2 regions of the Sphingomonas insulae genome follow, and region 2 is predicted to be linked to the other one. Evidence: riboswitches for the same ligand, from Rfam matches in the RefSeq annotation. Region 2 holds a riboswitch; the other holds the start of a gene.
The links. Region 2 has a riboswitch for glycine ahead of GTH33_RS00540 (L-serine ammonia-lyase). Riboswitches for the same ligand answer to the same signal wherever they lie in the genome.
Positions count from the first base shown of each region.

Region 1: another riboswitch for glycine. It lies ahead of gcvT (glycine cleavage system aminomethyltransferase GcvT); the one in region 2 lies ahead of GTH33_RS00540 (L-serine ammonia-lyase).

Region 1 covers NZ_CP048422.1:3,117,583-3,133,091, forward strand. Annotated here, with positions in the region: gene GTH33_RS16415 (DMT family transporter) at 1-809, shown strand, start outside; gene GTH33_RS16420 (CcdC protein domain-containing protein) at 806-1,309, opposite strand; gene gcvPB (aminomethyl-transferring glycine dehydrogenase subunit GcvPB) at 1,409-2,983, opposite strand; gene gcvPA (aminomethyl-transferring glycine dehydrogenase subunit GcvPA) at 2,980-4,338, opposite strand; gene gcvH (glycine cleavage system protein GcvH) at 4,455-4,826, opposite strand; gene gcvT (glycine cleavage system aminomethyltransferase GcvT) at 4,828-6,036, opposite strand; glycine riboswitch at 6,096-6,202, opposite strand; glycine riboswitch at 6,203-6,295, opposite strand; gene GTH33_RS16445 (hypothetical protein) at 6,621-7,256, opposite strand; gene ispH (4-hydroxy-3-methylbut-2-enyl diphosphate reductase) at 7,402-8,373, shown strand; gene thrB (homoserine kinase) at 8,510-9,463, shown strand; gene rnhA (ribonuclease HI) at 9,460-9,921, shown strand; gene GTH33_RS16465 (YegP family protein) at 10,076-10,249, opposite strand; gene GTH33_RS16470 (NAD(P)/FAD-dependent oxidoreductase) at 10,308-11,387, opposite strand; gene GTH33_RS16475 (alpha/beta fold hydrolase) at 11,384-12,316, opposite strand; gene GTH33_RS16480 (A24 family peptidase) at 12,369-12,836, shown strand; gene cpaB (Flp pilus assembly protein CpaB) at 12,916-13,953, shown strand; gene GTH33_RS16490 (type II and III secretion system protein family protein) at 13,955-15,509, shown strand, end outside.
Region 2 covers NZ_CP048420.1:15,616-31,124, forward strand. Annotated here, with positions in the region: gene GTH33_RS00495 (TonB-dependent receptor) at 1-619, shown strand, start outside; gene GTH33_RS00500 (phytase) at 616-1,635, shown strand; gene GTH33_RS00505 (WGR domain-containing protein) at 1,598-1,924, opposite strand; one part of gene GTH33_RS00510 (IS3 family transposase) at 1,965-2,833, opposite strand; one part of gene GTH33_RS00510 (IS3 family transposase) at 2,833-3,085, opposite strand; gene GTH33_RS18045 (sugar transferase) at 3,637-5,058, opposite strand; gene rfbA (glucose-1-phosphate thymidylyltransferase RfbA) at 5,174-6,160, opposite strand; gene GTH33_RS00525 (NUDIX domain-containing protein) at 6,195-6,752, opposite strand; gene rfbB (dTDP-glucose 4,6-dehydratase) at 6,804-7,871, opposite strand; partial or broken gene GTH33_RS18050 (transposase) at 8,012-8,164, shown strand; gene GTH33_RS18055 (transposase) at 8,325-8,549, shown strand; partial or broken gene GTH33_RS00540 (L-serine ammonia-lyase) at 8,791-10,214, opposite strand; glycine riboswitch at 10,334-10,423, opposite strand; partial or broken gene GTH33_RS00545 (IS3 family transposase) at 10,549-11,646, shown strand; gene parA (ParA family partition ATPase) at 11,935-12,597, shown strand; gene GTH33_RS18060 (ribbon-helix-helix domain-containing protein) at 12,594-12,851, shown strand; gene GTH33_RS00555 (LbetaH domain-containing protein) at 13,000-13,506, opposite strand; gene GTH33_RS00560 (glycosyltransferase) at 13,578-14,750, opposite strand; gene GTH33_RS00565 (polysaccharide biosynthesis protein) at 14,761-15,509, opposite strand, start outside.

The DNA.
Region 1 (15,509 bases), on a different replicon from region 2:
CCGGCGCCAGCGTCGTCGAGATCCTGTTCTTTCGACAGTTCGGTGCGGCGCTGCTGGTGTCCGCGGTGATCCTGGGCGGTCCCGGCCTGCCGTCCGTCGCGACGCGGCGCCTTCCCGCGCATGTCGTCCGCGCGATCGTCGGCCTCAGCGCCATGGCGATGACCTTCAACGGCATCGTCGCGCTGCCGCTGGCGGAGGCGACGACGATCGGTTTCACCGTGCCGATCTTCGCCACGATTCTGGGCGCGGCGGTGTTGCGCGAACCGACCGGCTGGTGGCGCTGGGGCGCGGTGATCGTCGGCTTCGTCGGCGTGCTGATCGTCGCGCAACCGGGCGGCGACCACTTTCCCCTGCGCGGCGCGGGCTTTGCGCTGGCGGGGGCGTTCGGCACCGCCTGCGTCACCATCCTGCTGCGCCAGATCGGCAAGACCGAGGCGGCATTGACGACGGTGTTCTGGTTCTCGCTCTTGTCGCTGGTGCCGCTGTCCGTGGTCTACGTACCGATCGCACAGGCGCATGGGCCGATGGGTTGGGCCGCACTGGCCGCGGTCGGCACGCTCGGCGGGTGCGCGCAGATCGCGATGACCAATTCGCTGCGCCTCGGCCCGGTGTCGGTGGTGGTGCCGATGGATTATTCCAGTCTGCTGTGGGCGACCTTGCTCGGCTGGCTGCTGTTCGACACGCTGCCCGCCGCCGCGACGTGGATCGGCGCGCCGGTCATCATCGCCAGCGGCCTGGTCATCGTCTGGCGCGAAACCGTGCGTCGCCGACAGGATACGCTGGCGGCCGGCGCGGGCGAGATCGCCTAGGCAGCAGCGAGCATGCGCTTGCCGCGCAAGTACATCTCGAGCCGCTGTGCGGTGAACAAGCCCAATGCCAGCGCCATCAGCACGTCGGTGATCGCCATCGGATCGAGCCCGACCGGCCCCGCATAGCTCATCGCCCCCCTGGCACCCGATCGCGCCACGATCAGCAGCACGATGAACAGCAGCGCGGCCGGCGACGAGGTCTGCCCCAGCGTGTGCGTTTCGGGATCGAGCGTGATGCGCATCATCTTGCCGCGCTGCCAGCCGAGCGCGCCACCCAAGGCCAAAGCGGCGAGGCAGAACGCCCAGCCCCAACCCTGCGGCGGAAAGCGCGAGAAGGTAAAGCCGATCACCACCGCATAGAATGCCGGCAGCACCCACAAGCGTTCGAGCTTCAGCGGCCGCACCCGGCTCATCCGCTTCCACCGGACCGCCATCACCACCGCGATGACGACCAGCGGGATCGCATAACTGATCCACCCGCCCGCTTGCTGTACCTGCATCTGCCGATCCCCTTTTGCCAAGAAGGCTAGCCGGACGGGCGGTCGAGGGAAAGCCGCCCCGCGGGATGCCGAAGCTTCCCGCAGGCCATGGCGGTTCGTTTATTCCGCCGCCTCGGCGAGCGGCGCGTCCTTCCACACCAGCACCGGCTTGCGGGCGGCGAGCGTTTCGTCCAGCCGGCTGCGCGGGGCGAAATGCGGTGCCGACTTGAGGGACGCATCGCCTGCCTTCGCCCGTTCCGCCACGGACCGCAGCGCACCGATGAACTGGTCCAGCGCCGCCTTCGATTCGGTCTCGGTCGGCTCGACGAGCATCGCGCCGTGCACGACGAGCGGAAAATAGACCGTCATGGGGTGGAACCCCTCGTCGATCAGCCCCTTGGCGACGTCCAGCGTCGAGAAGCCGTCGGCGAGGTTCGCATCCGAGAAGATCGCCTCGTGCATGCACGGTCCCGATCCCGCGAACGGCGCATCGAGCGTGTCTGCGAGCGAGCGCAGCACGTAATTGGCGTTGAGCACCGCATCCTCGGCGACCTGACGCAGGCCATCGGCGCCGTGGCTGAGGATATAGGTGAGGGCGCGCGTGAACATGCCCATCTGGCCGTGGAACGCGACCATCCGGCCGAAGCTGCCGGCATGATGCTCGCCCGCCGTCTCTTCCTCGACCAGCACGAACTGATCACCCTGCTTCTCGACGAAGGGCAGCGGCGCGAACGGGGTGAGCGCGTCCGAGAACACCACCGGCCCCGACCCGGGTCCGCCGCCGCCATGCGGGGTGGAGAAGGTCTTGTGCAGGTTGATGTGCATCGCATCGACGCCGAGGTCGCCAGGACGCACCCGGCCGACGATCGCGTTGAAGTTCGCGCCGTCGCAATAGACGTAGCCGCCCGCGGCATGCACCGCATCGCTGATCGTCCTGAGATCGCGCTCGAACAGGCCGCAGGTGTTGGGGTTGGTGATCATCACGCCGGCGACGTCCGGCCCCAGCCGCGCGATCAGCGCCGCGGTGTCGACGCGGCCGTCGGCGGTGGCGGGGATATCCTCTACCTTGAAGCCGGCGAAGGCGGCGGTGGCGGGGTTGGTGCCGTGCGCCGATTCGGGGACCAGGATGACCTTGCGCGTCCCTTCGCCGCGCTTTTCCAGCGCCGCCCTGATCGCCAGGATGCCGCAGAGCTCGCCATGCGCGCCCGCCTTCGGGCTCATCGCGACGCTGGTCATGCCGGTCAGCGTCACCAGCCAGTGGCTGAGCTGGTGGATGACCTCCAGCGCGCCCTGCACGGTGTCGACGGGCGCGAGCGGATGGACGTCGCTGAAGCCGGGCAGCCGCGCCATCTTCTCGTTCAGCCGCGGATTGTGCTTCATCGTGCACGACCCGAGCGGGAACAGGCCGAGGTCGATCGCGTAATTCTGGCGGCTGAGGCGGGTGTAATGGCGCACCGCCTCCGGCTCCGCCAGGCCGGGCAGGCCGATCGCCGCCTCGCGGAACAGGCCGCCGAGCCGGTTCGACGCGCCGAGTTCGACCGCGTCGGCAAAGTCGACGCCGGTCGTCTCGGTCGAGCCGATCTCGAAGATCAGCGCTTCGTCCAGCATCAGCGCCTTGTTGCCGGTGAAGGTCGGCGCAGCCGTCCCCGACGACGCCGTCATCTCGGGCCGCCAGCCGCTCTGGTTGATGCTCATGCCAATACCTCCTGAAGCGCGGCGGCAAACGTCTCGACGTCTTCCGCGGTGGTGGTTTCGGTGACCGCGACGACCAGTCCGTTCGCCAGACCCGCCTCGTCCGGATACAGCCGGCCGAGCGACACGCCCGCCAGGATGCCGCGATCCGCCAGCGTACGGACGACGGGGCGCGCCTCTTGCGGGAGCCGGAGCGTGAATTCGTTGAAGAACGTGTCGGTCACCAGTTCGACGCCCGGCACTCGCGCCAGCCGCTCCGCCGCCGCCGCCGCGCCGGCATGGTTGATCGCGGCGAGTTGCCGCAGCCCTTTCTCGCCCAGCAACGTCATGTGGACCGAGAAGGCCAGCGCGCACAGGCCGGAATTGGTGCAGATGTTGGACGTCGCCTTCTCGCGGCGGATATGCTGTTCGCGCGTCGACAGCGTCAGGACGAAGCCGCGCTTGCCATCGGCATCCACCGTCTCGCCGCACAGCCGGCCCGGCATCTGGCGGACATATTTGTCCTTGCAGCCGAACAGGCCGACATAGGGTCCGCCGAACTGCAGGCCTACGCCGAGCGACTGGCCTTCGCCGACGACGATGTCCGCATCCATCTCGCCCGGCGACCGGATCGCACCCAGCGCCACCGGTTCGGTGACGACCGCGATCAGCAGCGCCTTGTTTGCGTGGCACGCATCGGCGAGCGGCGTCAGATCGGCGATCCGGCCGAGGATGTCGGGATATTGCACGACGACGCACGACGTATCGCCGTCGATTCTCCCGATCAGCGCATCGATATCGGTCTGCGCGCCCAGCGTCGGGATCGACGTTTCCAGCGCGTCGCCGGTGTATTTCGCCATCGTCTTCGCGACGCTGACGTAATGCGGATGCAGCCCGCCCGACAGGATCGCCTTGCCGCGCCGGGTGATCCGCCGCGCCATGCCGATCGCCTCCCAGCACGCGGTGGAGCCGTCGTACATCGATGCATTCGCCACGTCGGTGCCGAGCAGCCGCGCGACCTGCGTCTGGAATTCGAACAGCATCTGCAGCGTACCCTGCGCGATTTCCGGCTGGTACGGCGTATAGGCGGTCAGGAATTCGCCGCGCTGGATCAGGTGATCGACGCTGGCCGGCACGTGATGGCGGTACGCGCCCGCCCCCAGGAAGAACGGCACCTCGCCCGCGACCACGTTCTTGCGAGCGAGCGCCGTCATATGCCGCTCGACCGCCAGTTCGGACGCGTGATCCGGAAGCCCGCGGACGGGGCCGTCGAGGCGGGCGGATTCCGGCACGTCGACGAACAGGTCGTCGATCGTCGCGGCACCGATGACGTCGAGCATCGCGTCGCGGTCAGGCTGGGTAAGCGGCAGGTAGCGCATTGATTACTCCCTAGACCCCTCTCGATCGCGAGAGCGGCTGGGGGTGGGGAAAATCCCGCCCGCGGGCAGGCCCCACCCCGCCCCTCCCCGAAAACGGAAAGGGGCTTTGCTAAGACTTACAGCTTCGAGACGAACGCCGCGTAAGCCGTCTCGTCCATCAGCGTTTCGAGCTCGCTGGCGTCGCTGAGCGTGATCTTGAAGAACCAGCCCTCGCCCTCGGCATCCGAATTCACGAGGCTCGGATCGTCGCCCAGCGCCGAATTGCCCTCCAGCACGTTGCCCGACACCGGCGAATAGACATCCGATGCCGCCTTGACCGATTCGACCACCGCGGCCTCGTCGCCCTTGTCCAGCTGCTTGCCGTCTTCCGGCACGTCGACGAACACGATGTCGCCGAGCTGGCTCTGCGCATATTCGGAAATGCCAACCGTGCCGACGTCGCCATCGACGTCGACCCATTCATGATCTTCGGTAAAGTAACGGCTCATCTCACTTGCCTCCTGCACGGACGTAGCGGTGGGGAACGAACGGCATCGGGACGACCGCCGCCTCGTGGATCTTGCCGCGCTGGACCAGCCGCACGGGCGTGCCGGCGGCGGCGAGCGCGGCCGGGACATAGGCCATGGCGATCGGCGCGCCGACGCTGGGCGCGAAACCGCCGCTGGTGACGCGGCCGATCACCGCGCCATCCGCATCGACGACGCTCGCGCCCTCGCGCACCGGCTGGCGTCCGGCGACCGACAGGCCGACGCGCTTCACCGCCGGGCCATCCTCGCGCTCGGCGAGAATGCGCTGCGCACCGGCGAAATCGGCCGCCTCGCGGCGACGCTTCGACAGGGCGAAGCCGAGGTCGGCCATCACCGGCGTCGTTTCGGGATCGAGGTCGTGGCCATACAGCGGCAGGCCCGCTTCCAGGCGCAGCGAATCGCGCGCGCCGAGGCCGATCGGCTTCACCTCGGGTTCGGCGCAGATCGCATCTGCGAAATCGGCGGCGGCTTCGGCGGGAATCGAAATCTCGACGCCGTCCTCACCGGTATAGCCCGAACGGCTGATCCACAGCGGATGGCCGTTCCATTCGAACGCCCCCGCGGTCATGAACACCAGAGCGTCGACACCGGGGATCAGGCGAGCGACCGCGGCGACCGCCTTTGGCCCCTGCACCGCGAGCAGCGCCTGATCCTCCATCAGGTTCATCGTGATGTCGTCGGGCAACACGTCGAGCAGGTAGGACAGATCGTCGTATTTGGTCGCGCCGTTGACCACGACATAGTGGCTCGCCTCGCCGAACGGATGCGCGCCCTCTTCCGGCAGCCGGGTCGCCATCAGGTCGTCGAGGATGCCGCCCTCGTCGTTGAGCAGCAGCGAATAGCGAATTTTGGTCGGAGCGAGTCCGGCGATATCGCCAGGCAACACCGCTTCGAGTGCCTTTGCGACACCCGCCGCGTCGATCCCGTCGCCGGTGAAGCCGACCTGCCCCATGTGGCTGACGTCGAACAACCCGGCCGATTCGCGCGTCCACAGATGTTCGGCCATGATGCCGTCATATTGAACGGGCATCTCGTAACCGGCGAACGGCACCATGCGGCCGCCGCGGGCGCGATGCCAGGCGTCGAGCGGCAATTGCAGGATCGCAGGCTCGTCGCCCTCGTTCAGGTCGTCGAGCGGGTCGGGCAGGGTGTCTGGCAGCGTGTCGCTCATCAACCGTCTCCAAAAAAGGCACGCGACCGGGTCGCAGGCACGGCTGCATCCCAATCTTGCGAACCCCCTCTGTCACGGGAACCTGAGAGCTTTGACCCTGCGTCGAGCGACACCGGGCTTACCCCTTCGGTGGCCCCTGTAAGGGGCGCTTTCCAGAGTGTCGATGAGGCTGCGCGCGGTCCGTTGTGCCTGAGAGATTCCGGGGTGGTTGCTCCTTCGGCGGCCTCTTTGTGCAGAGGCTCTCTCCCGCGTGCGCCCATGCCGGTTGCCCGGCATCGACATGCCAAGCTGTGGCGGTGCAGCATGGCTTAGTCAATCGGGAAAGACGCCGATCCTCCCCTCCCGCGCCAATGGGAGTCAGGGGCGGGTCGCGTGTCCGCGATACGCGATACGGACGCCATCGAACGCCCAGCGCCGTATACCCGGACGTCACCAGCCGGCCAGACACCCACCCCATAAGCGTCGTCATCCCCGTGCAGGCGGAGATCCATCACCTTCCGCCCCCGCTTGGGCCGAACCGCTGGCGTGTCCGGATCCCCGCCGCCGCCGGGATGACGAACAGAGCCCTGGCTTACGCCGCGAAACTACCGCTGTACGTTGTACTTCAGCTGATCGTCGGTCAGCTGGAACCCCACCAGCGCTTCAAAGCTGGCGCGCAGCACCGCGCTGCGCACCTCGGGCCGCGACAGCGGATCGGTCGCGGCATCCTCGTCGCCCGCCTTGCGCTTGCGGGTCAGCTGTTCGCGCACGTCGTCGGGCAACGTCGCCGCCGCCCGCGCGATCTGCGCCGAGGCGGAGCCGCTCGCCTGCGCACGGGCCTGGCCGGCGTCGAAATGGATCGCGATCTGGCCCTTGCGCTTCGCCGTCACCGCGGTGCCGCCCCGGACAATCGCGATATAATAGGGCAGCGTCACGTCGCGCGGCCCATCGGTGCGGGTGCGGCGGGCGAGCACGTCGAACGTCACCGCGCTGACGATCTGGTCGCCGGCATCGTTGCATGTCCCGCGCACGTTGGTCATGTTCGCGACGACGTCGATCGCGCCCGCATCACGGCTGGTGACCGGATCGAACAGCGTCAGGTCGCCGGTGTTGGCGGCGACGCCCACCGTCGGGCAGGCCGAGCGTACGGCGGTGATGCCGCCTTCCACGATCTCGCCCTTGCCGGCGCACCCGGAGAGGATCAGGCCGAGGGCGGTGAGGCCGAGAAGCGGAGTTTTCACGGAGACGCGTACCTTTGTCGAACGGGCAGATTGCGTCGCCGGACGGCGCCGGCGGTGCGGCGCGCACCATAGGAACCGCCCGTCGCGGGTGCAAGCAATCGCGTACTTCCGCGCGGTCGCCCAATCGCGTAGGAACGGCCGCATCATGGCCTCTCTTCCCCAGGCGGACGGCGCGAAGCCCGTCCTCGATCTGCTGATCGCAGCACCCCGTGGTTTTTGCGCTGGCGTCGATCGCGCGATCCGCATCGTCGAACTCGCGATCGAGAAGCACGGCGCGCCCGTGTATGTCCGGCACGAAATCGTCCACAACAAGTTCGTCGTCGATACGCTGAAGGCGCAGGGCGCCGTATTCGTCGAGGAGCTCGATCAGGTTCCCGACGGCGCGCCCGTCGTCTTTTCCGCGCATGGCGTGCCGAAATCGGTACCGGCTGCGGCACAGAATCGCGGCCTCGACTATCTCGATGCGACCTGCCCGCTGGTGTCGAAGGTGCACCGCCAGGCCGAAAGGCTGGTCGATGCCGGCCGCCACATCGTCTTCATCGGCCACGCCGGCCATCCGGAGGTCGTCGGGACATTCGGCCAGGTGCCCGAGGGGGCGATGTCGCTGATCGAGACGACCGCAGATGCCGAAGGCTTCACCCCGCCCGACCCGGACAATCTCGCCTTCCTCACCCAGACGACGCTGTCGGTGGACGATACCGCCGCGGTCGTCGCGGTGTTGCAGCGCCGCTTCCCCAACATGCAGCCGCCGCGCGGCGAAGACATCTGCTACGCCACCTCCAACCGCCAGGCCGCGGTGAAGGCGATTGCCGCCGCCTGCGATGCGATGCTGGTGATCGGCGCGCCCAATTCGTCCAACTCGGTGCGGCTGGTCGAGGTGGCGGAGCGCGAGGGCATTCCCGCCCGCCTGATCCAGCGTGCCGCCGATCTCGACTGGTCGTTCCTCGACGGCGTCGGCACGCTCGGCATCACGGCGGGTGCATCGGCCCCCGAATTGCTGGTGCGCGAACTGGTCGACCTGCTCGCCACCCGCTTTGCGGTGACCGAGCGCGAGGAAGAGACGACGCGCGAGACGATCGCCTTCAAGCTGCCGCGCGGACTCGAAGCGGCGGCTTAGGCGAGGCGTCGTCGCCCCGGCCCCGTTCCGGCATCCGTCCGGCGGTAGGCGACACACCCGCCTCCTGCCGATTGTGCGGGCGGAGGGGACCTCGAACACGTCCGGGGTGACGATCATTTGGAAGTGAGGGGAAAGCATGGCCGTCTACACGCAGGTGTCCGCCGAAGCGCTCGCCGGCTTCCTGCGCCGCTATGACGGCGTCGGCGATCTGGTTTCCGCCAAGGGCATCGCCGAGGGGGTGGAGAACAGCAACTATCTGGTCGACACCACCACCGATCGGTTCATCCTGACCCTGTACGAAAAGCGCGTCGATGCGGGCGATTTGCCATTCTTTCTCGACCTCCTCGACCATCTGGCGGCGCGCGGCCTGCCGGTGCCGCCCGCGATCCGGGACCGCGCCGGCATCGCGATCCAGCAGCTGGAAGGGCGCCCCGCCTGCCTGATCCGCTTCCTCAACGGCGTGTCGCTGACCCAGCCGACGCCCGCGCAGGCGGCCACCGCCGGTGCCGCGCTGGGAAACCTGCACACCGCCGTCGCCGGATTCGATGGCGATCGCGCGAACTGCCTGGGCGTCGGCGACTGGCGGCCGCTGCTGGAGCGCTGCGGCACCGATCTCGACCGCATCACCCCCGGCCTGTTCTCCCGTATCGACGCCGCGCTCGCCGCGGTCGAGGCCGCTTGGCCGCACACCCTGCCCGTCAGTGTCATCCACGCCGACCTGTTTCCCGACAATGTGCTGATGCTCGGCGCACGGGTCACAGGGCTCATCGATTTCTACTTCGCCTGCCGGGACGTGCGCGCCTATGACGTCGCGGTGATGCACACGTCCTGGGCCTTCGATCCGCTCGGCGCGCCGCTGGCGGGCGTAGGTCCGGCGTTGCTGGCGGGCTACACCGACGCGTTCGGCCTGTCCGGGGCGGAACGCACCGCGCTGCCGGTGCTGGCGAAGGGGGCGTGCATCCGTTTCCTGCTGACCCGCGCGTGGGACTGGCTCAACACGCCCGCCGATGCGCTGGTGACACGCAAGGATCCCCTTGCCTATCTTCGCCGACTCGACTGGTACGACGCACATCCGGAGGCTTTCGCATGACCGACCCCGCCCCGCAGCTGGTGGAAATCGCCACCGACGGCGCGTGCAAGGGCAATCCCGGCCCCGGCGGCTGGGGCGCCCTGCTGCGCTTCGGCAGCCATGAAAAGGAATTGTCGGGCAGCGAGGTGCTGACGACCAACAACCGGATGGAGCTGACCGCGGCGATCGAGGCGCTGCGCATCCTGACCCGGCCGTGCAAGGTGAAGCTGTCGACCGACAGCAAATATGTGATGGACGGCCTGACCCGCTGGATCCACGGCTGGCGCAAGAACGGCTGGCGCACCGCCGACAAGAAGCCGGTGAAGAACGTCGAATTGTGGCAGGCGCTGTTCGCCGAAACGCAGAAGCACGACATCGAGTGGATCTGGGTCAAGGGCCACGCCGGCAACGCCGACAACGAACGCGTCGACAAGCTGGCGAGCGATGCCGCGGTGATGGCCGGCCGCGCCGCCGCCTGAGCGGGTGGCGGGCCGGATCGGATCGACGATCGATCCGGGCGCGCGGCCCGCTGCATGCATCGTCCCGAACGTGCTGTCGGTCCATGGCTGGCGTCGCCGCGCGAAGCCGATCAGGCGCGGGGAGAATCGCAGACCTCTTGCCCGCGCCCCGGGATCACGCTTCCTCGACCGGCGCCTCGGGTCCGTTCTTCAGGATCGACGCGATGGCGTTGCGGGCCGAAGCACGGCTTTCATAGCCCTCGGTCCACCAGATCAATTCGCTGTTGTGCTTGAACTTGGCGACATATTCGCCGGCCTTGTTCTTTTCGATCACGAACTTGTGCGCCATGTCACGGTCCTCTCGTGCGATTGACGCAGGTTAACATCCTGATCCGGCGATGCAATCGTCAGAAGCGTGCCGGGGCGTAGCGGTCCGCGTCCACCCGTTCCAATCCGTCCGGCAGCGATCGGCCGAGCAACAGGCTCGCGGCCAGCGCGGCGCCGGCGGGGGCGGTCTGGATGCCGAAACCGCCCTGCCCCGCGCACCAGAAGAATGCAGGCACGACGGAATCGAACCCGTAGACCGGCAGCCGGTCGGGCGCGAAGCTGCGCAGGCCTGCCCAGCTGCGCTCGACGGCCGCGACCTGCCAGTCGACGACCTGCTCGAACCGGTCGACCGCCATCGCCACGTCCAGTTCCTCGGGCGCCGCATCGCACGGATCGACCGGTGTCTCGTCATGCGGGCTCAACCACAGCCGCCCGCCCGCTTCGGGCTTGAAATAGAATCGTCCGGAAATGTCGGCGACATGCGGCAGTGCATCGGTGGGCGCGGGATGGGTGCGCAATTGCGCCATCGTCCGCCGGTACGGCTGGATGCCCAACGGCGCCGCGCCGGCGCGGACCGCGACGGGATCGGCCCAGGCACCCGCCGCATCGACCAGCACCGTCGCCCGATAGATCCCGGATGGCGTCGCGATCGTCCACACGCCGTCCGCGCGGTGCGCGGCCTCCAGCCCCGCGCGCGTCGCGATCGTGCCGCCGGCGCGTCGGAACGCCGCCAGATACGATGCGTGCAGCGCCGCGACGTCGATATAGGCGCAGCTCGGCTCATGCACGCCGAGAGTCCATTGCGGGCGCAGGCCGGGCACGAACGCTGCCGGATCGACGTGCGACAGCGGCACGGCCGTCCCCTCGAACGCCGCGAGGAAGGCGTCGATATTCGCCGCATCCTCCGCCCGCCCGATGTGCAGGGATCCCAGCGGATCGAGGAAACCACCGTCCCGCAATGCCGGCCCGGACGCGCTGGTCAGCGGCTGGATATCCGGGCCGCCGTAGGTTTCCGACCAGAACGCCGCCGATCGCCCAGTCGCATGATATCCGGCCTGATCCTCCGCCTCGAGCAGCAGCACCCGCGCGTCCGGCGCGAGCGCCGCGGCAAGGCTGGCGCCGGCGATACCGGCACCGACGATGGCGATGTCGTAGGTCATGCGTGGCGTTCCAGGAACGCATCGATGAGGGCATAGGCGCGCAGCCGCACCGCATCGCCCTCACGCAGGATCTCATGCGCCGATTCGGGGCCGAAGCGCACCAGTTCGGCATGCGGCAATTTGCCCGCGAGCCGCACCGCGGCGGGGCTGTCGACCAGCCCGTCGGCATCGGCGACCAGCATCAGGATCGGCGTCGCCAGCGTCGACAGCCGGGGATCAGCCTGCAACCGCGCACCCGACACGAACGCTTCGAGTACCCACGCCCAGCTCGGCGGTCCGAGCAGCAGCGAAGGGTCGCGCGCATACCAGACCGCCTCGTCGGCGTAGCGATCGTGCGAATGGGTCAGCAGCCGCTCGCGATGCCCCGCGGACTTCGCGTCGCCGCGGACCGTCCATGCCGCGCGGGCCGGATCGCCGAGCCGCGTCATCAGCCGGGCTACGCGCAGCCCGGCCCCGGCTCCGACGGGCGACCGCACGCCCACCATCGGCGCGACCAGCACCGCCGCATCGGGATCGACCCCGCCATCCAGCATCGCACGCAAGGCGAGATGCCCGCCCATCGAATGCGCCAGCAGCATCGCGGGCCCGTCCGCGTCCGCCCGCCATTCGCGCCAGAACGCCGTGAGATCGTCGACCCAGGGATCGAAGCTGGCGGCGTGGCCGACATGCGGGTCATCGCTCAACCGCCCGGACCCACCCTGCCCGCGCCAGTCGAACGCAGTCACCGACCAGCGTTGCGCGTGGAGATGCGCGATCGTTTCGAGGTATTTTTCGATGATGTCGGCGCGCCCGCCCTGAACCAGGATGCGGCCACGCGAATCGGGGTGCGTCCAGTCGAACCGGCGATGCGGCCAGCCATCGGGCGCGACCCAGGCGGACACGCGTGATTCGACCGCCATGTCACGGCGCAGGGCGACGGTATCGGTCATATTCCAACGTGGTTACGTTTTCGCAAGCCATCGCGTCTACCTGTTCCGTCCGATGGGGTGGGACAATCTTTTCATGGTGGCGCTGGTCGTCATCCTTGCCGTGCTGCTGCTGGCGGCGGGGATCGAGGATGCACGCACGCGCGAGATCGCGAATGCCAAGAACATGGCGATCGCGTTGCTGGCACCGGTGTGGTGGTGGGCGAACGGCCTCGGCTGGGGCGATGTCGGAATGCAGCTGCTGGTCGCCGGCATTGTCTTCGCGGTGTTCGTCGCCGCATTCGCCTGCGGATGGATGGGTGGCGGCGATGTCAAGATGATCGCCGCCCTCGCGCTGTGGCTGCCGCTCGGCGGGCTCGTGCAGATGCTGATGCTGATGTCGATCCTGGGCGGTGCGATCACCGTCGCGATGATGCTGGAGCGGCGCTGGCAGCGCCGAATCGGTGCGATCGAGGTCCCGTACGGGGTCGCGATCGCCGCGGCGGCACTGCTCGCGCTGCCCGCGACGCTGTCACCGCAATGATACGAACCGGATTTTAACCACTCCGACCCGATGATTACCGCCGGTTCAATTGCCGGTGTGCTGAAAGGCCCGATGAGACATGGATAGTCGCAAGATCGTTTTGCTGGTGGGCGCGTTGTTCGTCGCCGGCATCACGGCATTCTTTGCCCGCACCCTCATCGCAGGGTCGTCGGCACCGCAAGCCGCCGCGATGGGGCGGCCCGCCGCGCCGCCGCCGGTCACCGGCCCCGAAGTGCTGGTCGCCACCCGCGCCCTGCCGGTCGGCACAATCCTGGATGCCACCGCGCTGAAGTTCCAGCCATGGCCGCAGGAATTGGTCGACGGCGCCTATTACATCAAGGCCGGCACCGATCTCAGCAAGCTGCTCGGCACGGTCGTCCGCAACGCGGTCACCGCCGGCCAGCCGGTCACCAAGGGTGCGCTCGTCTCGCCCGGTGATCGCGGCTTCCTGGCGGCGGCGCTCGGGCCGGGCATGCGCGCGGTCACCGTCAGCGTGTCCAACCAGGCGGCGGTCGCCGGCTTCGTCTTTCCGGGCGATCGCATCGACCTCGTCCTGACGCAGACCGTCACCGGCGGCGGCGATGGCCAGCCGCTGAAGGTGTCCGAGACGATCATGCGCAACGTCCGCGTGCTCGCGACCGATCAGCGTACCGACAATCTGGTCGGCGAGGACGGCAAGAGCCGGGTCAGCACCTTTTCGACAGTGACGCTGGAAGCGACGCCCAAGATGGCCGAGCAGCTCGCGGTCGCCCGCACGCTCGGCGAACTGTCGCTGTCGCTGCGCGCGCTCGCCGACAATTCGACCGAACTGGAAGAGGCGATCGCCAGCGGCGCCGTCTCGATGGCGAACCGCGATCCGAAATCCGAAAAGGCGACGATGCTCCGGGTCGCGACGCAGCCGCAGGTCGGCAGCGCCAGCTTCGCCACCGGCGGCGACGTTTCGCGCTTTCAACGCAGCACCGTGCCGGCCAAGAGCGCCACGCCGGTGCCCAACATGTCGATGCCAGCCACCGCTGGCACCCCCGGAACGGCGGCACCCGCCGTCATCCAGGGGCCGGTCGTGCGCGTCGCGCGCGGCAACAGCGTGACCGTGGTTCCGGTCGGGGGGAAGAATTAAGATGCGCACCAACCTAGCGTCTCTCGGCGTCCTGCCGCTTGCCGCCGCGCTCGCCGCGGCAACGGTCGCCGGCATGGCGAATGCGAGCCCGCCCGCCGGGCGCAGCACCGCGGCCGGCAGCACGTCGGTCGTCCAGATCAACACCGGCCGCGGCCGGCTCATCACGCTGGCGCGGCCGATGAGCGACGTGTTCGTCGCCGACGACGTCATCGCCGATGTCCAGGTCCGCTCGCCGACCCAGCTGTACATCTACGGCAAGAAGACCGGCGAGACGACGATCTCGGCCACCAGCAAGAACGGCGCCGTCGTCTATGCGACCACCGTCCGGGTCGGCCAGAATCTCGACTCGATCGATGCGATGCTCCAGCTCGCGATGCCGGATGCCCAATTGACCGCGACGCCGATGAACGGCCTGGTGCTGCTCACCGGCACCGTCGCCGGTCCGGGCGACGCGGCCGAGGCGGAACGCCTGGTCCAAGCCTATGTCGGCGAAAGCAGCAAGGTGGTATCGCGCCTGCGCACCGCGACGCCGCTGCAGGTCAACCTGCAGGTCCGCATCGCCGAAGTGAACCGCAGCTTTGCCAAGAACGTCGGAGTGAACCTGCAAAGCCGCGACAGCACGGGCGGCTTCAAATTCGGTATCGCGCAGGGGCGCGGTGCCAGCGGGCAATTCCTTCCCGGTGGCGCGTTGTCGACGGGCTTTACCTCGCCCGCGGCCAGCGGCGTTACCCAGGTGGCGAACGGTACGACCCTCGGCCTCGCCGGCAAGCTGCTTGGCCTCGACCTTATCGGTGCGCTGGATCTCGGCGAAACCACCGGTCAGGTGACGACGCTCGCCAATCCCAATCTGACCGCGCTGTCGGGGGAAACCGCGACCTTCCTGGCCGGCGGCGAAATACCGATCCCGCTGTCGCAGGGCCTTGGCGCCGTGTCGGTGGAATACAAGCAATATGGCATCAGCCTGGCCTACACGCCGACCGTACTGGCCGATGGCCGCATCTCGCTGCGCGTTCGGCCGGAAGTGTCGCAGCTCGATTACACCAATGCCGTTTCACTCAACGGCACCCGTGTTCCGGGCATCAGCAGCCGGCGCGCCGAAACCACGCTGGAGCTCGGCTCCGGGCAGAGCATGATGATTGGCGGCCTGCTGCAGAACAGCCACAACAACACGATCCAGAAGACGCCGTTCCTCGGCGATCTGCCGATCCTTGGCGCATTGTTCCGTTCCAACGGCTTTCAGCGCAACGAAACCGAACTCGTCATCATCATCACGCCCTACCTCGTGAAGCCGGTGAACAGTTCGTCGCAGATCGCGCTGCCGCACGATGGCTATCGCGCGCCCGACGATGCCTCGCGCATCCTGCTGGGCGAATTGGGCAGCGGCGGCAACGGTCCCCGCCCGGTGCCGACGATGGTTCCTGGCAATTCGGGGCCACCGCCGGCGTTCGGCGCGGTCGCGGCCGTGCCCGCCCTGCCCCGCCGCGACGTTCCGGTCGCCGCGGCGGATCCCCGTTCCTCTTCGAAGAAGAAGGGTGCAGCTCCCGCGCCCGGCTTCT
Region 2 (15,509 bases):
CCTCGAATATTACATCCGGCCGCTCGGCGTGATTTCGGTCAACGGCTTCTACAAGGACCTGACCGATTACCGCTACACGGTGAACAGCACCGGCGTGTACCAGGGCCTGCCGGCGATCTTCAGCCGCCCGGTCAACGCGCGCCAGGGCAAGCTGTACGGGGTCGAGGTCAACTGGCAGCAGCAACTGTCATTCCTGCCCGGTCTGCTCGGCGGCTTCGGCGTGTTCGCAAACTACACCTACACCCGCGGCGATGCCCAGTTCGACGCCGCCTACGCCGGGCGCAGTCGCTTCGCGCTGCCCGGCCAGTCGAAGCACATGTGGAACGCCAGCGTCTTCTACGAACGCGGGCCGGTGAACCTGCGCGTCGCCTATACCAAGCGCAGCGATTACCTCGACGAGATCAACGCCGACAACCCCGCGCTCGATCTGTATTGGGAGGGGCGCGGCCAGCTCGACGTCACCGGCAGTGTGCAGCTGATGAAGGGCATCAACCTGTTCGCCGAGGGCAAGAACCTCACCAACACCGCCGGCGTCCGCTATTTTGGTGAGCGCTACCGCGTCTACGAATATGAGAAGTTCGGCTACACGCTGTTCGGCGGTGTGCGGGTGAAGCTGTGAGGCGCGCCCTCCCCTTCCTGCTGCTCGCCGGATGCGCCACGGTGCCGGTCGCGGCGCCGCTGGCGGACGCACCCACCGTCGCGGCGAGCGCGGAGACCGATCCGGTCGATACCGCCGCGGATGCCGCGGACGACCCCGCGATCTGGCGCAACCCGCGTGACCCGGCGCAAAGCCTCGTCATCGGCACCGACAAGAAGGCGGGGATCCACGTATACGACCTGAAGGGCAAGCGCGTGTCCTTTACGCCGGCCGCGCGGCTCAACAACGTTGACCTGCGCGATATTGGCGGCCGGGTGATGGTGGCAGCAAGCGATCGTGCGGACGTGGCCCAGGCGCATGTCGCGCTGTTCACGCTCGACACGTCGACAGGTCGACTTATCGCGATGGGGCGCTATCCGGTCGGTCCCGGCGAAGCCTATGGCATGTGCCTGTGGACGCGGGCGAGGGATAAGGCGCTGTTCGGCTTCGTCGTGCTGAAGGACGGCCGCATCGACCAGGTCGCGATCGATACAAGCGGCCCCGCCCCGCGCGTCACCACGGTGCGCAGTATGAAGCTCGCCACCCAGGCCGAAGGCTGCGTCGTCGACGATCGCACGGGGCTGCTCTACGTCGCCGAAGAGGACATCGGCCTGTGGCGCTTCGCCGCGGACCCCGCCGCGCCGGTCACTGCCACCCCGATCGCGCAGGTCGACGGAAAGACCTTGGTCGCCGACGCCGAAGGCCTCGCGCTCGCCCCGGCTGGCCGCACCGGTGGCTATCTCGTCGCCTCGAGCCAGGGCGACAATGCCTATACGCTCTACCGTCTGCCGAACGCCACCTACGCCGGCCGCTTCCGCATCGGCGGGGGCAGCATCGATGGCACCAGCGATACCGATGGCATCGAACTGGCTTTAGGCGACTTCGGCCCGGATTACCCCAAGGGACTGTTCGTCGCGCAGGACGGCGACAACGCGCCCGAAACGCAGAACTTCAAATATGTCAGCTGGGCAAAGGTGTTGAAAGCGCTCGTCTTGTAAAAGTGTCGACACTTCGACACGTCGAAACGATGGGTTGATAGGCCGTTCCGATCCGGCGCGTCGCACGCCTTCGTCGGGCGAGCAGTACCCGCACGTAGCGCAGCGCCCCTCCCTCATCGACGAAACTGCGGACTAGGGTATGCCCCTGCCAGCCGATCCGGCCCCAGCCGGTTTCGATCATCACCCGTCCGAATAGATCGCGATACGCGGCGATATGCCAGCGCCGGCGGATGTTGCGGGCGGCGTCGATTGCGATGAGATCGACAGGCGTGAACGGCAGCGTATCCATTGCCTGATTCTAGGCTGGGGCGCTGACCTGCTCCCCGTTTTTAGGCCGCTGATAAGTTAGCTTCGGTGTTCTCATGCCCCTGGCGGGGGCGGTTCGTGAACTCGGCGGGCGCCATACCGCCGAGGCTGCTGTGCGGACGCACGGTGTTGTAGTCCGTCCGCCATGCCTCGATGATCCGTCTCGCCGCAGCCAGCGAGGCGAACAGGTGCTCGTTCAGGCACTCATCGCGCAAGCGACCATTGAACGATTCCACGAAGCCGTTCTGCTGCGGCTTGCCCGGAGCGATGTAATGCCATTCTACCCCGGTGTCTTGGCACCAAGCCAGAACGGCATGACTGGTCAGTTCGGTTCCGTTGTCGCTGACCACCATGCACGGCAGCCCCCGACGCTCGGCGATGGCGGCGAGCTCACGGACGACACGCCGACCCGACAACGAGGTATCGACGATACACGCCAGGCACTCCCGGCTGTAATCGTCGATGACGTTGAGGACGCGGAACCGCCGGCCGCAGGCCAATGCATCCGACACGAAGTCGAGCGACCAGCGCTGGTTGGGGCCCTGCGGGATCGCCATCGGCGCCCGCGTGCCCAACGCCCGTTTCCGGCCGCCACGCTTGCGCACCGTCAGCCGCTCCTCGCGATACAGCCGGTACACCTTCTTCAGGTTCATGCCCTTGCCTTCACACCTGAGCAGGATCGCCAGCCGGCGATAGCCGAACCGGCGACGTTCGTTCGCGATCTCGCGCATCCGCTCGCGGACAGCATCGTCCTTTCCGCGAAGCGGCTCATATTGCCATGCCGACCGGTTGACCCCGATCAGTCTGCAGGCGCGACGCTCGGAGAAGCCGTGGTCGGTCATCAGCTTCTCCACCGCAGCGTAGCGATCCACAGACCGGGTCAGTTTTTTCCCAGCAGATCCTTCAGCGCCGACACGTCCAGCATCGACTCCGCCAGCAGCTTCTTCAGCCGCCGGTTCTCGTCCTCCAGCGTCCGCAACCGCGCCGCTTCCGACACGGTCATCCCGCCGTACTTCGACTTCCAGTTGTAGAACGTCGCATCGCTGATGCCGTGCTTCCGGCACAGCTCGGTGGTCTTCACGCCAGCCTCGTGCTCACGCAGCACGCCTATGATCTGATCCTCGGTAAAACGGCCTCGACGCATCGCTCGTCTCCATCTGACGAGCTAACTTAGCAATGGCATGATTTTCGGGGAGCAGGTCAGCGCGCATCGTGTCTGGCGAGTTTTCTGAATCGTCGGCATCTGGGCAATCGAGCCGCTGAATCACGGGATAGACCGGCCGCTTAATCGCCATCAATCATGCGCCGGACGCGTTTGCTGACCAACCGACCGGCCATGGCCAGAGCAAGAACCGCAATTGAGCTGCCCCAGATTACGGCCACGGCTATCAACAGCCAGCGCATCCGGGTGAACCGTCAGTAGCGGATACGCGCCTTCAGCGTATGCGCCGCGGCGCCTAGGCTCAGCCCGAATGCAAGCGAGCCAGCTACATAGCCAAGGACGAGTCCAACCATCCCAACTCCTAACCGGTCCCATCATTGGTGATGGTGACAGGAGTAACATAGGGGTGATTCATAAAACTGCCACATGCATTTTCGAAACGTCGGTCTGGACGAACCACTCAGCCGATATCTGGCCATGGCGGCTGATCCGCGCCGTGGCGCTGTCTGCGGTATCCCGTCGGCGACTTCCGCTCAGAATGCGTTGCGGTGCAGGATCACGCGAACGGTCAGGAAAATGATCTTCAGATCGCGCCAGATCGACCAATTCTCGAGATATTCCAGATCGGCTTGCAACCGGTTCTTCAGGTCGTCCTCGATCAGCGTCGCGCCGCGAAAGCCGCGCACCTGGGCCAGGCCGGTGAGCCCCGGCTTGGTGGCGTGGCGATCCCAGTAGCGCTGATCGACTTCCCAGAACAACTTGTCCGCCGCGCGCGATCCCAGTGCGTGCGGGCGTGGGCCGACGATGCTCATGTCGCCCTTCAGCACATTGACGAGCTGCGGCAGCTCATCAAGGCTGGTCTTGCGGATGATCCGCCCGACACCGGTGATCCGATCGTCATTGCGTGAGGCCGAACGATGCCCCGCCCCGTCCAGCTGCTGGACGTACATCGAGCGGAACTTGAACATACTGAACATCTGGTTGCCGCGGCCGATGCGCACCTGTTTGAACAGGATGGGGCCTGCACTGTTCAGTCGCACTGCGATCGCGGTGATGATCAGCAAGGGTAGCAGGCACAGCAGCGCCGTGGACGCCACAGCGATGTCGAACAGGCGCTTGACGATCCGGTCGGTCAGGCTGAGCGGCCCCGCCGCGACGATGATCGAGGGGACGTCGCGATTGGGTCCGAGGCCGAGCGGCGCGAGCGCGGCAAGTTCGGGGACGACGATCTCGCTCTGCACGTTGGCACCACGCAGCGCCTTGGCCCATGCCATGCGATGTTCGGGCGCGCAGGTCACTACCACGCGATCGGCGCTGGCGATCAGCGTCGCGAGGCGATCGTACATGTGCGGATCATGCTCGTCCGGATCGAAATAGGATTCCGCCGCCATGATCATCGAGAATTTGCCCGGCGGAATCGGAGCACCCCGATCGCATAGCAGGATCGAGCTAAACGGATTGCCGCCGACGACCCAGTTGAGGTGGCGGACGAAGCCGTAGCGGGCAACGACGAGAAACAGCGCCGCGAGCGTTGAACCGAGCGCGATCGTCAGCCGCGGGAATGCCGTGCTCGACTTGAGGTAGAAGACGACTAGAATGACGCTGCCGATCGCCAGCGCGAGCGCCTGCAGCCCGCGCCGGATCGCGCGGAACGGGTCCTGGAAATTGACCGCGTCATAGGCATCGATGTTGGACGCGAACAGCGCATAGACCGGCAGCAGCACGAGCGCGAACACCAGCCAACCTGTGTCGATGACCATCGACTGCCGCAGGATCGCCGTGCACAGGAAGCCACCGAAGATCGCGGCCAGATCGGTACTGAGCAGGTACAGGACGGCGCGGAACTGGAGCAGTGCGCTACGAGGCCGCCAATGGGTCTTGATGTCGGAGGCCCGGTCCGAAACCTGATGCAGGGCGCGATCCTGTGCAACTGGCGGATCGACATTATCCAACATTGCCCACGCACACCTTATCTGTTTGGCGCCCAGCGGTTTACGGGCAACCGCTAATAACCGTTTCGATGGATAATCTCAATGTGGCCGCACTCGTCGGACACAAAATGGCTACTCATCACAGTATGGGGGTATTGTCAGGATTAGATCGATTGCCGAGTTTTGTAAAGCATTCTTCGCGGCGACGGTCCCCCGCTCTTCGTTCCGCAAACGGCAAGGGTGTCGGCGCTTCCTCGATTGCGGCCAGAATAGCGCGGCCATAAGCCGTCTTGACCAGCGCCCGGCCCCGTTCCTCCGCAGCTTCGCGCGATATGAACCCCTGTAGGTAAGCGATCTCTTCCAAGCAGGCGATCTGGATGCCCTGACGATGCTGTATGGTGCGAACGAACTCGGCCGCTTGGAGCAGGCTGTCGTGGGTACCGGTATCGAGCCAGGCAAAGCCGCGACCCATCGGCTCGACGTATAGTGCGTCCGCGTTTAGATAGCGGCGGACAAGGTCAGTGATTTCGAGTTCGCCTCTTTCCGAGGGGGTCAATCCAGCAGCCAGATCGCACACCTGCCGATCAAAGACGTACAGCCCGGTGATCGCGTGACTGGATCGCGGTCGTTCAGGTTTTTCCTCGATCGATACGGCTCGGTTCTTAGCGTCTAATTCGATCACGCCATAGCGTTCGGGGTTTTCTACGCGGTAGGAGAAGATGGTGGCCCCACCCCCGCCGCCTTCGACCCGGTCGACAGCGCGGCGCAGCATCGGCACCAGGCCGTTGCCAAAAAAGATGTTGTCGCCAAGTACCAGCGCCACTGGCTCGCCCGCGATCCAGTCGCGACCGATGGTGAACGCCTGTGGCAGGCCCTCGGGACGCGGCTGTTCCGCATAGGCGATGCTCAGGCCCAGCGCCGATCCATCATTAAACAGCGTACGATAATGCGGCAGATATTCGGGGCTCGAGATGATGAGAATTTCGCGGATGCCGGCGAGCATCAACACCGACAGCGGATAGTAGATCATCGGTTTATCGTAGACGGGCAGCAACTGCTTGTTGACGACAAGCGTCGCCGGATGGAGCCGCGTACCTGTGCCGCCGGCGAGGATGATGCCCTTCATGAGCTCGGATATAGCAGTCAGCGATAAAAAATGGTTAGAATAAATCCGGCCGGCGGAGCCGTAGAGCCTGGAGTAGCATAAATAGCTTGGCATCGGTCATCCGGCCACTTGTCACATCCGCCCAGAGAGTCGCCAATTTCTCTTCGCGCGCGTCGATCGTCTCAAGTTCCTCGGCCATTCCACCGCCCAAGCCAGTGCGATCATTGGTAGTATATTCAGCAAGGAATAGGTGGACCCGCTCGGTGGTGGATGAAGGAGTCATCCAAACCTGGGCAACAGGTTCAAGCTGACGCAGTCGCAGGCCGGTTTCCTCGTATGCTTCACGATAAGCGGTGTCAGCCGGGGCTTCGCGCTCGGTCGCGCCGGCGATCGCCTCGGGGAAAGGCGCCTCGCCCAGATACAATACCGCATCGCGCGTCTGGCGTACTGTCATGGCGACACGGCGGTCAGGATCATAGGCGAGGACTGTTGCGCCCGAGACATGCTCGACGATTGCCCGCTCGCATTCGGTTCCACTGAGGCGCAGGCGCAGCATGATGAGGCTGAGCCAGCCTCGGTATAGGGGGCGGCTGGTGAGGACGGTATCGGTCATGCCGCACCGGCTAGGCGGGGGACGGTGCCCTCGCAATTGTAAAGCGCTGCTTCAGGCAGCCATGGCGTTATTGAGTCCCCGCCGTATGTCCGCCGCCTGTGCAGCAACAATAGGGCGCCACCAGGCTTCGTTGCCCAGATACCAACACACCGTCATCTCCAACCCGGTCTCAAAGCTTTCCCGCGGAGTCCAGCCAAGTTCGTCTCGAATGCGCGTAGCGTCGATCGCATAACGCAGGTCATGGCCGGGACGGTCGGCGACGAAGCCGATCTGCGTTACATAGGAGCGGCCGTCCTGGCGTGGACGCAATCGATCGAGCGTTGCACAGAGCGTTTCCACGACGTCAATGTTGCGGCGTTCGGCATTGCCGCCGATGTTGTAGCGTCGCCCGGGCTTGCCCCGTTCGAACACGGCCTGCAGTGCGCGGACATGATCGTCTACGAACAGCCAGTCGCGTACGTTCTCGCCGCGGCCGTATACCGGCAAGGTTTCGCCGGCGAGTGCCTTGACGATCATCAGCGGGATCATCTTTTCGGGAAAGTGATACGGTCCATAATTGTTCGAGCAATTGGTAATGAGCACCGGCAGGTCATAGGTATGCCCCCAGGCGCTGACCAGATGATCTGACGCCGCCTTACTCGCCGAATAGGGTGACCGCGGATCGTAGGGCGTGTTCTCGGTAAACAGGCCAGTCGGGCCTAGGCTTCCGAACACCTCGTCTGTCGAGACATGGTGGAAGCGGAATGTAGCGCGATCGGCGGGTGCGAGATCCAGCCAATAGGCGCGGGCCGCCGACAGCATTGTGAAGGTGCCGACGACATTGGTGTCGATGAAGGCGCCCGGTCCGTCGATCGAGCGATCGACATGGCTCTCCGCGGCAAGGTGCGTGACGATGTCGGGCCGAAAATCCCGGAGCGCGGCCAAAACCGCGGTACCATCGCGAATGTCGCCGTGGACGAGGCGGCAGCGCAGATTGTCGGCGACCGGTGCGAGCGCATTGAGCGTACCGGCGTAGGTCAGTGCGTCATAGACCAGCACTTCGTACCCGGTGTTACGGATCAGGTGGCGAACGAGCGCCGAGCCGATGAAGCCGGCTCCGCCGGTAACGAAGATGCGCATGAGCCCGATTCTAGTGTCTGAAAGTTAATCCATCGCTGCAGCTACACTAGGTTGCTTGGACAAAGGTTGACGTCGTGAACTGCGGTTAATTCAACGCTGCCATTTGGAGGCGGCCTTGGGTGAGCGGATCGGGTTGTCGGATGCGGAGTGGGGGGATCGTCGATGCGTTGCTGCCGGCCGAGCGCGGTAGGGGCTGCCGCCCGGCGTGGGACAACCGCCGCTACTCCGAAGGCATGATGTGGATCGCCCGGACAGGGGCGCAATGGCGGCGGCTGCCAGATGAGTATGGCAAGTGGAACAGCGTGTTCCGCCGTTATCGGCGGTGGACGACGACCGGCGTGTTCGACGCGCTGCTTGAGACGCTGGCCGAGGTAGTCGCGCGGGACGGCAGCGCCGACATGATCGACAGCACGGTCGTGTGGGCGCACCACTGCGCGGCGGGGATAAAAAGGAATTGGGCACGCGGAGGCGCCCGGCCGTTCGCGCGGCGGGTTCACAACCAAGCTCCACGCCAGGTGCGACGCTCAGGGACCGCTTGCCCTCGTGCTGACACCCGGACAGGCGCATGATGTCAAAGGCTTCCCCCCGCTGATGCGCATGATTGGCGACTGGATCAACGTCGTGCGCGCTGACAAGGGCTATGACGCCGATGCGATCCGGGAGGAGCTGTCTGGCTGAGATCTAAGGCGGTGATCCCCGCTAGAGTTAACCGCCGCCATCCCGCGCCGCGCGACCGTGTGAAGTATCGCTGGCGCAACCGCATCGAGCACTTCTTCAACAAGCTGAGGAACTGGCGACGCGTCGCGACCCGCTACGACAAAACGGCCAACTCCTATATCGGCTTCATCAGTCTTGCCTCAGCCTTGCTCTGGCTACCCTTGGTCCACGTGACCTAGCTCAATGTCGTCATGTAGATACGTCAACATTCCACAACGTTGACGGCCAGCCCCCCAGGCTCGTCTCCTTATATTGCGAGCGCATGTCCTCGCCGGTCTGGCGCATCGTCTCGATCACCGCGTCTAGGCTGACGACATGGCTGCCGTCGCCGCGCAGAGCTAGATAGGCAGCGTTGATGGCCTTCACCGCGCCCATCGTGTTGCGCTCGATGCAGGGGATTTGCACCAACCCGCCGATTGGGTCGCAGGTGAGGCCAAGGTTATGTTCCATGCCGATCTCCGCGGCATTCTCGATCTGGCCGTTGCTCCCGCCCAACACCGCTGCGAGAGCGCCCGCCGCCATCGAGCAGGCGACGCCGACCTCGCCCTGACAGCCCATCTCGGCCGCCGAGATCGACGCGCGCTTCTTGTACAACATGCCGATCGCCGCGGCGGTCAGCAGGAACGTGCGTGCGCCTTCCCGCCGCGTGGCCTCGTCACGCGCGATCAGCGTTTCGTAGAAGCGCAGCACGGCGGGCAGCACGCCCGCGGCACCGTTAGTCGGCGCGGTGACGACGCGGCCGCCCGCCGCATTCTCCTCGTTCACCGCGAGCGCCCAAAGGCTGACCCATTCGAACACTTCTGCGGGATTGCTGCCAGGCGTATCGCCGGTCAGCCCCTGTTCGATCGCGCGCGCTCGGCGCCTGACCTTCAGGCCGCCGGGCAGGATGCCGTCCTGCGCCATGCCGCGGTCGATGCAGGCGTGCATTGCGGTGCGGACATCGTCGAGGAAGGCGTCGGTTTCGGAAACCTCGCGCCACGCGGTCTCGTTCGCGCGGACGATGTCGGCAATCGACAGGCCCGTCTCGTCGCCCAGCACGAGCAATTCGGCGCCCGAACTGAACGGATGGCGCACCGCGATGTTGCTCGCCGACTCCGGCGCGCCCTTGCGCAGGATCGCACCCCCGCCGATTGAGAAATAGGTCTCGGCGTAGGTTCCGCCATCGGCGAGGCGCGCGGTGAACGTCATGCCGTTGGGATGTTCGGGCAGGAATTCGCGAGAGTGGAAGACGATATCGGTGGCCGCGAAATCAACCGGGTGAGTGCCAGCGAGCGGCAGGCAGCTCTGCACGGCGATATCAGCGAGGATGCGCGGTGCCGCATCGGGATTCAGCCGCTCGGGCTCCCAGCCGGCAAGGCCTAGGATGGTGGCGGTATCGGTCGCATGGCCATGGCCGGTCAACGCGAGGCTGCCGTACAGATCGCAGGTGACGCGTACCGGCGCTTCTACCCCTTCTCCGCTGTATCCCACGGCCCGCTGTGCGAAGTCGAACGCCGCGCGCATCGGCCCGACGGTGTGCGAACTCGACGGGCCAATGCCAATCGTGAACAGCTCGGTGACACTGATCGGCCGGTTCAGCCCGCGGTCAAGCGCAGCGGGTAGGGGTGTAGACGTGTCGACGTGCATGCATGTCCCCATCGCCGGACATATCCGGCCGTGCGCATGCCCCATCTGTCGCTTGTGCCTGAGATCGCTATCCCGTCGGCGGACGTGGGGTCGCCCCTGCGCCTCTCTCCAGATATCCTCGCATCGCCATGGTCCTTCTGCCTGAGAGTTTCCGGGGCGGTTGCTCCTTCGGCGCCGGGGCTGAACCCGGTCTCTCCCATGTCGATGGACACGGGTATCGGCGGGGGCGGGGTAGGCGTCAAGGGTGGGTTTGACCTGAGCCCTGTGGATTGGTCCGTTCTTTGTGAGAAATTCCCGGTTAGGTTTGGCAGATGCCGGACGAGGGAATCCGTCAATGAAGAAGTCGAGGTTCAGCGAGGCAGATCGCGTTCATTCTCAAGCAGGCCGAGGATGGAACGACCGTGGAGGAGGTATGTCGGAAAGCCGGCATCTCGATCCAGACCTACTATCGATGGCGCAGCAAATACGGGGGTCTGATGCCGTCGGAGATGAAGCGCCTCAAGGTGCTGGAGGAGGAGAACGTCCGGCTGAAGCGGCTGGTGGCGAACCTCAGCCTGGACAAAGAGATGCTGCAGGATGTCATCCGCCGAAAAATGTAGGGCCTGGTCGAGCCCGGGAGATCGTCGGCTATTTGCAGGCGAGCTACCAGGTCAGCGAACGGCGAGCCTGCGGCGCGTTTCCGATCAATCGATCGACCCAGCGCTATCAGTCCCGCCGCCTCGATCAGGCCGGCCTCAAGATGCGGATCAAGGAGTTGGCTGCGACCCGTGTTCGCTACGGGTATCGACGCATCCATGTTCTGCTCCGGCGGGAGGGCTGGGAGATCAACCACAAGCGCACTCATCGGCTGTATCGCGAACTCGGGCTGCAGCTGCGCAACAAGACGCCCAAGCGCAAGGTGAAGGCGAAGCTGCGCGATGACCGGACGCCGGCGACGGCGCCCAACGAGTGCTGGTCGATGGATTTCCTGTCGGACCAGCTGTTCGACGGGCGCAAGATCCGGGTGCTGTCGATCGTCGACAACTTCACGCGCGTGTCGCCAGCGCTCGATGTACGGATGAGCTATCGTGGCTCTGACGTGGTGGAAACGCTCGACCGCATTGCCGCGGCACACGGTCGCCCCAAGCGCATACGTCTGGATAATGGGCCGGAATTCATCTCGAAGGATCTCGATCTATGGGCCTATCAGCATGATGTAGTGCTGGACTTCAGCCGCCCCGGCAAACCGACCGACAATGCGTTTGCGGAGGCGTTCAATGGCCGCGTGCGGGCCGAATGCCTCAACGCATACTGGTTCTTGAGCTTGGACGACGCACGGGTAAAATGTGAGGCGTGGCGGCGCGATTACAACGAGCACCGTCCGCATAGCTCCCTCGGCAACCAGACCCCGATGGAGCGCGCTTTTTCGTCAGGGCAGGCATGCCTGCCCTGACGAAAAGAGAGCCGGTTTTCTCATAAAGACCGGACCTAAGACGGGGTGAGGCTCAAAAGCGCCGGAAACTCTCACTCAGCTTGGATGAAAAAAGAGGGAGGACGTCAAGGGCTCAGGTCAACCCTAAGAACGGTACTCAATCACAGGAGCGCTGGCTCCAGCCATTACATGCTTCTTGAGAGAAGCAAACGGTCGCCAGCGGACATCCTCACGTCGGGTAGGAATTATGCTTGCGCAGACATGTCGAGGACTTGCCACGCCACCATGTCGACATGTAGAGGTGGTTTCATGCCAGTTATCGCGATCATTAGTCAGAAGGGGGGAGCGGGAAAAACGACTCTCGCCATCCACCTCGCAGCCGCGGCTCAGGACGCTGGCCGGGTCGTGCTCATCATCGATACCGATCCGCAGGCAACAGCCAGTCAATGGGCAGCATGGCGCAGCGATGCACCGCCGGAGGTGATCGACAGCCCACCCCCGCGCCTCGCCGCCAAAGTCGAGGCCGCCCGCGCACAGGGTGCCGAGCTGATCGTCATCGATACGCCACCTCACGCCGACAGCGCCGCCCGCGCCGCGGTTGAGGTCGCCGATTTGGTGCTGATCCCGTGCCGGCCTAGCGCCTTCGACCTCTCGGCAATTCAAATCACCGCGAAGCTCGTCCAGCTTCTCAAGAAACCCGCCTATGTTGTCTTCACTGCCGGCAGCCCCAATGCGCCACGTGTCTATCAGGAGGCGGGCGAACTAGTGGAGGGATTCGGCACGCCGCCCTGTCCGATTCAGATTCCTGACCGCGCTGCCTATCGCCACGCCAGCGGCGAAGGCCGCACCGTTATGGAATACGAACCCGGCGGTAAGGCTGCCGATGACATTCGTCAAATTTACACGTGGACATGTCGACAGGTCGGCCTATCTGCGCCCCGCAAACCAACTAACCGGAAAGCCGCTGCATGAGCCGCAAACCCAGCTTTGCCAACCTGCGCTCTGGCCTGGTGTCGGCCCCAACCGTAGAGCCAGCTTTCGCCGCTACCTCAGCCGTACCGGCGAGCCGCCAAGGCCGGAAACAAATCGCTGGTTTCTTTAGCCCCGAAATGTCGTTCGCAATGCATACGCTAGCAAGGCGCCAAAGTAGGAGCCTTCAGGCTTTGATGGCCGAAGCTTTTAACGATGTGCTAAGAAAGCACGGAGAAAGTCCGATCGGGGATTAAAAGTAGCGCTAGCATATTATAACGCATTTCCTGATTATATTCAATATAAACATTCTCGTAAATTTATCTATCGAAGACATAGTGTCCTTCCATATCATCAATAAATCTAACATAGTATACGTCTATAGGCTGTATACTAAGGATTGTACTAGTTATCAAATGCGCGACCGCGCAAAAACTCGGCGGGATTTCCCGAATTAATTGTCCAAGCCGCAAGATCGCGCATAGCTACACCACGAGCGCCAAGCACAGCGCCTTCATCAACTCGAACTCCGGGCCCTACAAAGGATTCCGCAGCAATCCAGGCATGATTTTCTATCACGATCGGTCTTATCTGCAATTGAAAGTGGCAATCCGAGACATCATGACTGCTGGCGCATAATGACGCATCCTGCGACACGGTGACGTGATCGCCGATCGTGATCCTGCCTTGATTATAGCAACGTACGCGGGGCCCGAGCACCGAACCACTACCAATGTCGAGGTTAGCGGGTAGCCAAATATTTACGCTGGAATAAATCCGCGTACCTTTGCCTATTCTTGCGCCAAATAGCCGCAAAATTAGTGCGCGCCAGCTATGAAGTGGAGGGGGCGTCCAGCGGGCAAGGCATAGCCAGCTGATTCCCCACAATACCCGCATCAGGCGATTGGCCAAGCTGAAGCTAGGTCCGCCAGTGGCGCTCCTTGCAGCCTCTGCGCTCAACGGATCAGATCCGCTTGGCTGCTTCACGAATTCCGCTCCAATATGCGGTGATATGCCGCCATCCACTGCTCGCTGACAATCTGCGGCGAAAAGCACTGAGTGGCAAGATCTCGTGCTGCCGCACGGCGACGTTGCCGTGCGGCCCCACTCTCATCGAGCAAGACCGCTAGTGCAGCTGCAATGGAATGGGCGTCAACGCCACTGTCGATGGCGGCACCGCTGGTGAAGCCGACCGGTAAGTTGCAATGTTGCGACATGGCAACGGGGATGCCGGAAGCCCAGCTTTCAAGGATTACCATTGGCAAACCCTCACTATGAGATGGCAAGGCGAGCGCCGTTGCACTCCCAATTAATGCCCGCTTGGCGTCGCCGTAGACGGGGCCGGTAAAGGATAATCGGGAATCTAGAACTAAGTCGATACGTGCCTGCAGCGCGGCAACATGTATTGGATCCCCCCAACCAGCGATCGTAAGTTGTGGTGCAGCTGGGCCCCGCTGTTTGACCAGAATTTGCCAAGCGTCGATCAATCCGTCAATGTTCTTCTTAGGGTGGATGCGACCCAGATAGACGATACGGGCCGTAGCCGAGTCGCGCCCTTCATTGTCATATAGGTGCGCATCTACGGCGTTCGGAATGACGGCAATAGCGTCATTGCCCGTTTCACGCTGGATGTCTGCGGCCTCAGCGCGGGTAAGTGCATGGAAAAGATTGGCACGCCGCCAGCTGCGATGTTCGTAGCCAAGCCGGGCGATTGCCTTTTTGGCCTGCCCGCGCTGCGTGATCCAAGGGTCCAGCATTCCATGTGGAGAGATGACATATGGACGACGCGTCACGGCAGCCCAGCGCTCCGCCAAATGAGATGTTGCCATCCAGATGCCATGAAGATGTAGAAGGTCGATGTCGGCCGCGGCCAGCTTGCGTCCCAGATCGGGGCTGTATCCTATCTGGCTCGGTCCCAACGTCCGCCCCAACTGCACCGGGATTCCATCGAAACGACTACGGTCGTCCGCACTGTGTAGGTCCTCCAGTGCAAAGATGACGGGATCAGCGCCGGCTGCGCACAGCATGGCTGCATGGGCAACGACTGCCTCGAAGACGCCTCCGCCCAATCGCGAGGCCCAGGGCGACAACAGGCCAACCCGTAATCGTCGATCGCGCACTGTCCTGCTCACCTTCTGTGTTGTAGCCTGGTTCATTGGGAATGGGTCAGCTCATGATCGGTCGAAACAGGAGCTTCATCCCGCCACGCTGCATCAGGCGCCCCACCAGGCGTTTGCTTGGCAAGAGCGGCGCTCCGTTCGCCAATGTATTGGCCCGGGTCTGAAACAGCGAACTGGCGATGTTGACACAGGCAATTCCTCCCAGGGCCGCTAGGGGACCATATAGGAACCCCGCGACCGTCCCGGCGACAAGCGATCCTGCCAGTTGAAAGACGTTGCCCATAATATTGTATCGCAGCTTGCCCGATGCGGGGCCGAACAGCATTCCGGGAATGCACAAGACGTAAACGAACGTCGCGACCCAGTCGATAAAGAAGAACAGCAGGAATTGCTGATCGACACGGCGCAAGAGCACTAGCGACACGACAGGTGCCAACAATGCCACGCCAGCATAGACGATCAACGCCGAAGCGGTGATGAGTGCAACCTGCCGTTCGTATATATGGCCGATCGCCCGCAGCTGTCGCCGTGCAAAAGCGCGAGCGAGGATAGGAACACTAAGAAAAGCGGGACCGATCAACAGGACGCGGACCGGTTGGAATACACGTTCGACCAGCTCGTAGACGGCGGTGCTCGCGGTTCCCCCAACCCGCGTCAGGACCAATCGCACCACCACGTCGTACAATTGTGCCATGGCCGTGTTGGCTTGCGTCAGCAAAGACAGGCCGATGGTCTCGCGGATGACGTCGCGGTGAAAACGCAATCTAAGCCGGAATCGGCCTGCGCGGAGATGGC